3 linked regions of the Hoeflea algicola genome follow. The protein of the gene in region 3 binds, or shares a complex with, the protein of the main gene of each other region. Links are inferred from orthologs where the notes say so. Each region holds a gene or a part of one and is shown on either strand. Other genes may lie near its edges.

Region 1 (3,002 bases), 200 kb from region 3 along the record:
GGCCAGTCAGCTCGGCCATCACGCCACGAGCTTCCATGCCGGTGGCCAGCATGTGGCCATGGTCACGATAGCCGGTAATCACCTGGTCACCGTCCTTGAGCGCCATCTGCATGCCGATAACGACCGCTTCCTGGCCGATATAGAGATGGCAGAAGCCGCCAATGAAACCCATGCCGTAGAGCTGCCCCGCCTTCTCTTCGAAGCGGCGGATCAGCAGCATCTCATGATAGGCTTCAAGTTCGGTGGACTTGTCGAAGTCGGTAATCCCGCCATTCAGACCGCTTTTTGCGGCTGGTTTCTTGCGGGATGCGGCTGGCGCGCTTTTACGTGGAGCCATTGTCATCCTCCCAGTGGAAATGTGAATTGACCATAGGGAATTAAGCCGCCAGCAGCAAGCGCATAAATGCATAGCTGGCATGTTTGCTATGCTGTTGTTTTAAATAGAAATTGTCTGAATTAACCGAATTCAGGTTAATGATCTAAATCAATTGAAATAGACGACCTCGTCCTCGCGGGCGACATTCAGGAGAAACCGCGCCCGCTCATCGAGCATGTCCGCCTCCACTGCGCCGTCGCTCAGCAACAGGACCTGTCTTTCCAGACGTTGCCTGCGTTCGGTCAAGCTTGCAAGCTGTTCCGTCAACTCAACGCGACGCACCTCGAGCGCTTCCGCCGAATTGAGGCCATAGGCCCCCGACCAGGAATGAAATCCGAAATAGGTAAAACAGCCCAGTGAGAGCAGAGGAATTACCCACCTGCCCCATCTCCGCTGTTTTCTGAATTGAGTCCGCATTCGCTAAACGCCTTACCCCTGCGAGGAACACAGAATGGCAGGCCATGCTTAATATAGGGTTAGCCACCACCCGACATTTTTACACAGGTGACGCAAGAAAGCCCGCAAACGGGTGCGGGCTTCCAAGGCTATGGCGACATTCGCCGGCGTTTGGCGTGCGGCTGTTATCCGCGCAGGATCGAGGCGCCGGCGTAAGCTGCTTCAATACCGAGTTCTTCCTCGATGCGGATCAGCTGGTTGTACTTGGCCAGCCGGTCGGAGCGCGACAGCGAACCGGTTTTGATCTGGCCGCAATTGGTGGCGACGGCGAGATCGGCGATGGTGGAATCTTCGGTTTCACCGGAACGATGGCTCATCACCGCAGTATAACCGGCCTTGTGGGCGATCTCGACCGCATCAAGGGTTTCCGACAGCGTGCCGATCTGGTTGACCTTGATCAGGATCGAATTGGCGACGCCCATCTTGATGCCGTCGCGCAGCCGCGCGGAGTTGGTGACAAACAGATCATCACCGACCAGCTGACACTTGTCGCCAACCATATCGGTAAGCGTCTTCCAGCCTTCCCAATCATCTTCGGCCAAGCCGTCTTCGATCGAGATGATCGGGTATTTGGCAACGAGCTCGGCGTAATAGGCAGCCATTTCCGCGCTTTCGAGAACACGCCCCTCGCCTGCCAGATCGTATTTTCCATCCTTGAAGAATTCGGTCGAGGCAGGGTCGAGCGCGAGATGGATATCTTCGCCCGGACGATAGCCGGCCTTTTCAATCGACTTCATGATGAAGTCGAGCGCTTCGGGCGCGCTCTTCAGGTTCGGGGCAAACCCGCCCTCGTCGCCGACGTTGGTGTTGTGACCGTCAGCGGCAAGTTCCTTGCGCAGGGTGTGGAACACTTCGGAGCCCATGCGCACCGCCTCGCGCAGGCTGGAAGCGCCCACCGGCATGATCATGAATTCCTGAAAATCAATCGGGTTGTCGGCATGCGCGCCACCATTGATGATGTTCATCATCGGCACCGGCAACAGCCGTGCATTGGCGCCGCCGACATAGCGGTAGAGCGGCAGGCCGCTCGATTGCGCCGCGGCGCGGGCGGCTGCCAGCGACACGCCGAGAATGGCGTTGGCGCCGAGCTTGCTCTTGTTGGCAGTGCCATCAAGCTCGATCATTGCCATGTCGAGGGCAATCTGGCCTTCGGCATCCATGCCGCAGATGTTCTCGCGCAGCTCGCCATTGACCGAGGCGACTGCTTTTTCCACGCCCTTGCCAAGATAGCGGCTGCCGCCGTCGCGCAACTCGACGGCTTCATGGGCCCCGGTCGAGGCGCCTGAGGGAACCATTGCGCGGCCCATGGCGCCATCGTCGAGATGGACATCGACTTCAACTGTCGGGTTTCCGCGGCTGTCGAGAATTTCCCGTCCAACAATATCAATAATGGCGGTCATGACTTGGTTCCTTGTATGGCTTGGGACAAGCGCCATTCCGGCGTTGCGCGTTCTTACCGCAAAGCACCCGAAAATCAAATGCGATGCGCAGACGGAAACGGCCTGGCTGGGCGTGCGAAAAAGCGCATCAGTCGGCTGTCAGCGCATCTACAATCTCGGTAACCCAATACATAATTACCAGCTCGACGTCCGGATTAAGGTTCCGCTAACCCAAACGCCCCTAAGAATTCAAGGGAAGCAGGGCTGCCCGCATCGATATCCGAATTGCTGGCAATGGCATGAAGCCTCTCCCGAACGTGGTGTCATCTCCCGCGTTGTCGAACCGGTGAGACTGCCAGCTTAAGCGGGCATGGCCATCTCTCTTCCCCACCTTGATCAGTATTTCCCATGAGGATGTCATGAAGCTCAACATATCGCGAAGCCTGGTGCTGCTAGCCATCACCGTTACACTCGGGCTGACGGCGGCCTTCGGATTGCAGAAATTCATTTATGAAGATCTCAAGGTGACCGGGCCGGTCTACACCGAGATCGTCGACAACAAGGATCTGCTGGCCGACATCCTGCCGCCGCCGCTTTATGTGGTCGAATCCTACATGCTGGCCAATGAAGCGATGGTGCATCCGACCATCGCTGAACAGAACGCAGCGCGAGATCGGCGAATTGTATGAAGAGTACAAGTCCCGCAGGGATTACTGGCTAGGTTCCGAGTACAACAGCGCGCTGCTTGAGCACCTCAAAGCCGGCACCCTGATCGAGGGCGATCGCTACTG
Region 2 (3,099 bases), 3.2 Mb from region 3 along the record:
TTTCCGCAGTGCCATCGATCACGGCGTCCAGAGACTGAAGCGGCGGAACCAATTCACCCGCGGAATAGACCTGAATGGCAAGGCGACCGCCCGATGCAGCGGTGATGCGATCGGCCAGACGCTGAGCGCCAACCCCCAACCCGGGGAAATTCTTTGGCCAGGTTGTAACCATACGCCAAGTTATATTGCCCTGAGCTATTGCCGGAGTTGCCAGACCTGTAGCAACTGCGCCAGCGCCAACAATCCCCGCATTGCGAATAAAAGAACGGCGATCCATTGTGTTTCCTCCAAAATAGAAATGCTCGTGAAAAGTGCGTCTGACCACCTAGCAGACCCCTTGCAACAGACACATACTCTGCCGTCAAGGGACATGTCCATGCCAGAAAACGAAATGCACCCCACAACGATAGCTCTATGATTTCATGCGCATCTGCGGCCAAGCAGCATTAACCGACCATATCCTCCAAAAACAAAACGCCCCCGAATCTCGCGATCCGGGGGCGTTTTCAATTCGTCAGTCTTAGGCGGTTATCCGCCCAAGCCTGGAAGTCTCGGGGCTTATTCGCCGCCTTCGACTTCCTTGCCGGTTTCCTGGTCAACGACCTTCATCGACAGGCGGACCTTGCCGCGTTCGTCAAAGCCCAACAGCTTGACCCAGACCTTCTGGCCTTCCTTGACCACATCGCCGGTCTTGGCGACGCGTTCGGCAGCCAGCTGCGAGATGTGGACGAGACCGTCCTTAGGACCGAAGAAGTTCACGAAGGCGCCGAAATCGGCAACCTTGACGACCGTGCCTTCATAGATCACGCCCACTTCAGGCTCGGCAACGATCGAGTGGATCCACTTCTTAGCGGCCTCGATTTCCTTGCCCGAGGACGAGGCGATCTTGATGGTGCCGTCGTCGTCGATGTTGATCTTGGCGCCGGTCTTTTCAACGATTTCGCGGATGATCTTGCCGCCGGTGCCAATCACGTCACGGATCTTGTCGACCGGGATGTTCATGACTTCGATGCGCGGGGCGAATTCGCCCAGCTGGCCACGGCTTTCAGTAAGTGCGTTGCTCATTTCACCGAGGATATGCAGACGGCCGTCCTTGGCCTGGCCGAGAGCGACCTTCATGATCTCTTCGGTGATGCCATCGATCTTGATGTCCATCTGCAGCGCGGTGATGCCGTCGGCGGTGCCGGCGACCTTGAAGTCCATGTCGCCGAGGTGATCTTCATCACCGAGGATGTCGGAGAGAACCGCGTAACGGTCGTCTTCCTTGATCAGGCCCATGGCGATACCGGCAACCGGCTTGGCCAGCGGCACGCCGGCATCCATCAGCGCCAGCGATGTGCCGCAAACGGTGGCCATCGACGAGGAGCCGTTGGATTCGGTGATCTCGGAGACCACGCGCAGGGTGTAGGGGAACTGGTCGGCAGACGGCATCATCGGGTGGATGGCGCGCCATGCGAGCTTGCCATGGCCGATTTCGCGGCGGCCGGGCGAACCTGTGCGGCCGGTTTCACCAACCGAGTAGGGAGGGAAGTTGTAGTGCAGCATGAAGGTGGCCTTGTAGGTCCCCGTCAGGCTGTCGACATACTGCTCGTCCTCGCCGGTGCCGAGCGTGGCAACAACAATGGCCTGGGTCTCGCCGCGGGTAAACAGCGCCGAACCATGGGTACGCGGCAACAGACCGACTTCGGAGGCGATCGAACGCACGGTCGACAGATCGCGGCCATCGATGCGGCTCTTGGTGTCGAGAATATTCCAGCGGACGATCTTGGCCTGCAGCGACTTGAACACGGTGCCGATATCATCGGACGAGAAGCGGGGCTCCTCGCCTTCTGCGGGGGCAAAATGTTCCTTGACCTTGGCCTTGACGGCGTCAACGGCATTGTAGCGTTCGGCCTTGTCGATGATCTTGTAGGCATCGCGCAGACCGGCTTCGGCAACGCCGAGCATTTCGGCTTCGAGCGCCGAATGATCGGGAGCAGTGAAGTCGCGCGGCTCCTTGGCGGCAGCTTCGGCGAGCTGGATGATCGCATTGATCACCGGCTGGAAGCCTTCGTGACCGAACATGACAGCGCCGAGCATGACTTCTTCGCCGAGTTCCTTGGCTTCGGATTCAACCATCAGCACGGCTTCCGAGGTGCCGGCAACGATCAGGTCGAGTGCCGATTCGGGCATTTCGTCGACATGCGGGTTGAGCACGTACTGGCCGTTGATGTAGCCGACGCGGGCACCGGCAATCGGGCCCATGAAAGGCACGCCGGAAATGGTCAACGCAGCCGAGGTGGCGACCATGGCGAGAATGTCGGGGTTGTTTTCCAGATCGTGCTGCAGCACGGTGATGATGATCTGGGTGTCGTTCTTGTAGCCGTCGGGAAACAGCGGACGGATCGGCCGGTCGATCAGGCGCGAGGTCAGCGTTTCGTTTTCGCTCGGACGGCCTTCACGCTTGAAGTAGCCACCCGGGATCTTGCCGGCGGCGTAGGTCTTTTCCTGGTAGTTGACGGTCAGCGGAAAGAAATCGCGGCCCGGGGTCGGGGTCTTCTGCGAGACGACTGTGGCCAGCACCACGGTTTCGCCGTAGGTGGCGATGACGGCGCCATCAGCCTGACGGGCAACCTTGCCGGTTTCCAGTGTGAGCGGACGGCCGCCCCATTCAATCTCGACCTTGTGGGTATCGAACATGTGTAGTCCTTCGTGTGCGGGCTTGTGGGCCCGGCCGCTTTATCGGCCGCGCGCTTCACTGTCCCGATTGTTATGGGCGCATCACGGGCAAGACAGCGGGAGGCTTTGTGACTGGTGGCCACCGGTAAAGGGTGGCGAAAGCATCCTGCAATCCTGCCCCATGACAGGCCATGTCGTATGTCCGTGACCGGGATTGCCGGTGCGACGGACGGTTAAGGCGCTTGGAGTCCGACCATCCGGCCGGATTGGCGTGCGCCTGAACGCCGCGGCCCCGCAAGGAGCCTTGGAATTGCAATGGCGGGCGAGGCAGTTGCCACGCCCGCCAGAAGCGATGTTAGCGACGGATGCCCAGACGGGCGATCAGCGCGGTGTAGCGCGCTTCGTCTTTACGCTTGACGTAATCCAGCAGGGACCGACGTG
Region 3 (3,756 bases):
GATTTTCCTATGCCGGCAGCCAGGACGAGATGAAGACCGCGCTCGATCGCCTGGAAGGTTGGCTGGGACGGCGTTGACGCGCGCCAAAACCGAGCCCGTTAGTCAAACCCTTGACCGGCATCTGTGTGTTGAAGCCAACATCTTGAACTGACAAACAAAAACGGCCGCTCGAAAGCGGCCGTTTTCTGTATTGATTTGAGCGAATTCTAGAAGAAACCGCGCTTCTGCCACCAGCCGGCCTTCTTGGGCTTCGTGCCCTTGTCCGGTGTGCTTGATGACGTCACCACCGGCGCCGTGGCGCTGGCAGCAAGATCGGTGCGGGCGCGGCGACTGTCTTCTTCGGCAGCAGCCGTTTCGCTCTCAACTGGCGTTTCCGCTGCCACTTCCGCCGGAGCAGGAGCTTCTTCTGCCGCCGGCTCCTCGATCACCACGCCGGAGACGTCCGGGGTTTCGGTGGCGGCTGCCTCATCGCTTTCGGTCGCGGCTTCCTCTGCTGCCTTGGCAGCTTCGTCGGCAGCGATCTGGGCCTTGGTGCGGCGACGGCGACGCGCCGGTTTGGCAGGCGCCTCGGCTTCAGCCTCCGGCTGCGCTTCAGTCTTGGCCGCAGGTTCCGTCTTTTCGGGTACGGTTTCTGCAGCAGGCTCGGTGACGTCGGCTTCTTTCGTTACCGGAGCAGCGTCTGCTGTGGCGTCGGTCTCAGTCGAAGCTTCGGACTGCTCTGCGGCTACCGCTTCATCGCCGTTTTCACCTGTCGTTGCCTCGTCTTCGCGATTGCGGCGTCCGCCACGCTTGCCACGCCGGCGGCGCTTGCCCCGGCGGTGCTCATCGCTCTCGGCTGCATCAGCCGAAGCGTCATCATCGCCCGAAGCATCGTCGTTGTCGTTATCTTCATCCTTGTCACCGGCGTCGCCCGCAGTATCCGCGGACGAGGCTGCGTTTTCGTCGCCATTGCCGTTTTCACCCTCGGACTTGCGTCCACCGCGCCGCCGGCGCCGACGACGCTTGCGGCCCGAGCCGTCTTCGCGCTCGCTGTGATCATCGCCCTGTGCCTCGGCCTTCGGCTCTTCTGCCTCGGTGCTCTCATCGACCTCGGCTTCATCTTCGACGATTTCGGGATCATCATCATCTTCGGGATAGGCCGGCGAGTTGACAGTGATGTGCTCGATATTGACCGGCGTTTCCACGGCCGCGCCGCGGTCGATGGCGAAGTGGTTGGTGCCCACTGCGTCGTCGGCGGAGAAGCTGATCGATACGCCGAACCGGTTCTCCAGATCGACAATCGTGTCACGCTTGTGGTTGAGCATGTAAAGCGCGGTTTCTGCGGTGGTGCGCACGATGATGTCGTGCGTGGTGTTCTTGAGCAGATACTCTTCAACGCCGCGCAGCACATGCAGCGCCACCGACGACTGCGACCGGATAAGCCCGTTGCCGCCACACGTCGGGCAGATCTGCATGGTGCTTTCCAGCACCGATGCGCGGATCCGCTGGCGCGACATTTCCAGAAGGCCGAAATGCGAGATCCGACCGACCTGGATGCGGGCGCGGTCGTTTTTCAGGCAATCCTTCATCCGCTTTTCAACCGACCGATTGTTGCGGTTTTCTTCCATGTCGATGAAGTCGATGACGATCAGGCCGGCCAGATCGCGCAGCCTGAGCTGGCGGGCGACTTCTTCTGCTGCTTCCAGATTGGTCTGCAGCGCCGTGTCTTCAATCGAGTGCTCGCGGGTCGAACGACCCGAGTTGACGTCAATCGCGACCAGCGCTTCGGTCTGGTTGATGATGATGTAACCGCCGGACTTCAGCGTCACCTGCGGCTGCAGCATCCGGTCGAGCTGGGCTTCGATGCCTGAACGCGCAAAAATCGGATGCAGGTCGCTATAGGGCTGAACCACCTTGGCGTGGCTCGGCATCAGCATTTTCATGAAGTCTTTGGCTTCGCGGTAGCCTTCCTCGCCGGAGACGACGATCTCCGAGATGTCCTTGTTGTAAAGGTCACGGATCGACCGCTTGATCAGGCTGCCTTCCTCATAGACGAGGCTCGGCGCCGTTGATTTAAGCGTCAGGTTGCGAACGTTCTCCCACAGCCGCATCAGGTATTCGAAGTCGCGCTTGACCTCGACCTTGGTGCGGTTGGCCCCGGCGGTGCGCAGGATCACGCCCATGCCCTTCGGTACTTCGAGCTCGCGGGCGATCTCCTTGAGACGCTTGCGGTCGGGCAGGTTGGTGATCTTGCGGGAAATGCCGCCGCCACGGGCGGTATTTGGCATCAGCACCGAATAGCGACCGGCGAGCGACAGATAGGTCGTCAGCGCTGCGCCCTTGTTGCCGCGTTCTTCCTTGACCACCTGAACCAGCAGGATCTGCCGGCGCTTGATGACTTCCTGGATACGGTACTGCTTGCGCGGCTTGCGCTGCGAGCGCGTCGGAACTTCTTCCATCGCGTCTTCGGAGCCTACCGATTCGACGGCATCATCTTCGCTGGCGCCATTATTGTCGTCGTCTTCGCTGCCCTTCTTGCGCCTGCGGCGCGACACCGGTTCGGAAATTTCATCGGCTTCCACTTCAGCTGCCATTTCGGTCGGCTTGTCGTCGCCGTCGTCCTGGGCTTTCGCTGCGTCCGCGTCCGCTTCCACGTTGGTAGCGGGCTGCTCTGCCGGCTCAGCTGCTTCCGCTGTTGTGTCGTCAGCCGCGTCTGTCGTTGCCTCGTCGCCTGTCTTCTTGCCGCGACGGCTGCGGCGCGGGCGCGATTTCGCGGTCTTTGCCGTCTCGTCGCCTTCTTCGGCATCGCTCGACGTGGCGTCGCTTGTGTCAGCATCATCTGACTTGGCGTCGCTGGATTTCGACCGCGAGCGTGAGCGTGACTTTGCTTTGGCCTTGGGTTTGCTGGTTTCGCTCTCCGCCTCGTCAGCGCTGTCGAAATCTGGATCGGATGCAGCGTCTTCGGCTTCTGCCTGAAGCAGCGCTTGCCGGTCGGCGAGGGGGATCTGATAGTAGTCCGGGTGGATTTCGGAGAAGGCCAGGAAGCCGTGGCGATTGCCGCCGTAATCGACAAACGCAGCCTGCAGCGACGGCTCAACGCGGGTCACCTTGGCCAGGTAGATATTGCCTCGCAGCTGTTTCTTGTGCTGCGATTCGAAGTCGAATTCCTCTATGCGGCTTCCACGGACGACAACAACGCGGGTCTCCTCGGGATGGGACGCGTCGATAAGCATTTTTTCTGCCATTGAGTATGAGCTCCTCGGCACGCCCAGATGCGTTTGATCCGCCGGCCTGATGACAGGTACAGCGGAGGAACGGGGGGCGGGTGCCGGATGAAAGATTTTCCGATGCTCGGTCAAGGGCGGCATGCAAAGAGGCAGAAGCCGGAGCGATTAACGCCCGGGGCCTGTTTACACTAGGGGAGATCCGCTGTTGCACCATGATAGCCGGCCGGAAATTCATTTGCGTATAGTCCTTGCGGACCGATGAAGAACCCCTGTCGGGGTGTGCGGCAAGTTCGCCGCGAAGGTTGTGGCAGGCTACTTTGCCTGCCGGGTTGAATATGTGTCCTGGCCGCAGGCGGATAAAAGTTGAAGCACTTCGCCGCATTTTGGGCCATATTGCCTTGCACGAGCACCCCGGATGGGTTCTCGACATGAGAACAAAATTACCGGTTGCCCTGGGGAAGAATTCTTCTAGACGACGGACGATCCGCACTCCTGGCGCCGTAAGCCCGATTCGGGCGGCGGCCGGAAGGGTGACAGTTCTATCCCGTCA

The links.
Region 1: the proteins of OEG84_RS02205 (region 3) and eno are in contact, whole or in part, in a solved structure (PDB 2FYM), measured with the Escherichia coli proteins. The link is inferred for Hoeflea algicola from one-to-one orthologs.
Region 2: the proteins of OEG84_RS02205 (region 3) and pnp are in contact, whole or in part, in a cryo-EM structure (PDB 9QH0), measured with the Escherichia coli proteins. The link is inferred for Hoeflea algicola from one-to-one orthologs.

What each region holds. Positions count from the first base shown.
Region 1 is NZ_JAOVZR010000001.1:635,715-638,716, reverse strand. The notes cover bases 96-2,944. They hold eno (phosphopyruvate hydratase), read right to left. Parts: upstream 2,233-2,944; coding sequence 958-2,232; downstream 96-957. Other genes in these bases: OEG84_RS03205 (methyl-accepting chemotaxis protein), read left to right, coding at 2,836-2,944; OEG84_RS03210 (hypothetical protein), read left to right, coding at 2,631-2,900; OEG84_RS03220 (FtsB family cell division protein), read right to left, coding at 485-793; pdhA (pyruvate dehydrogenase (acetyl-transferring) E1 component subunit alpha), read right to left, coding at 96-337. Outside these bases: more of pdhA, read right to left, coding at 1-95; more of OEG84_RS03205, read left to right, coding at 2,945-3,002. UniProt on the Escherichia coli protein: Catalyzes the reversible conversion of 2-phosphoglycerate (2-PG) into phosphoenolpyruvate (PEP). It is essential for the degradation of carbohydrates via glycolysis.
Region 2 is NZ_JAOVZR010000001.1:3,615,947-3,619,045, reverse strand. The notes cover bases 120-3,065. They hold pnp (polyribonucleotide nucleotidyltransferase), read right to left. Parts: upstream 2,680-3,065; coding sequence 559-2,679; downstream 120-558. Other genes in these bases: rpsO (30S ribosomal protein S15), read right to left, coding at 3,014-3,065; OEG84_RS17630 (TRAP transporter substrate-binding protein), read right to left, coding at 120-277. Also shown: more of OEG84_RS17630, read right to left, coding at 1-119; more of rpsO, read right to left, coding at 3,066-3,099. UniProt on the Escherichia coli protein: Involved in mRNA degradation. Catalyzes the phosphorolysis of single-stranded polyribonucleotides processively in the 3'- to 5'-direction. Also involved, along with RNase II, in tRNA processing.
Region 3 is NZ_JAOVZR010000001.1:434,265-438,020, forward strand. Bases 7-3,609 are described here. They hold OEG84_RS02205 (Rne/Rng family ribonuclease), read right to left. Parts: upstream 3,225-3,609; coding sequence 207-3,224; downstream 7-206. UniProt on the Escherichia coli protein: Endoribonuclease that plays a central role in RNA processing and decay. Required for the maturation of 5S and 16S rRNAs and the majority of tRNAs. Also involved in the degradation of most mRNAs.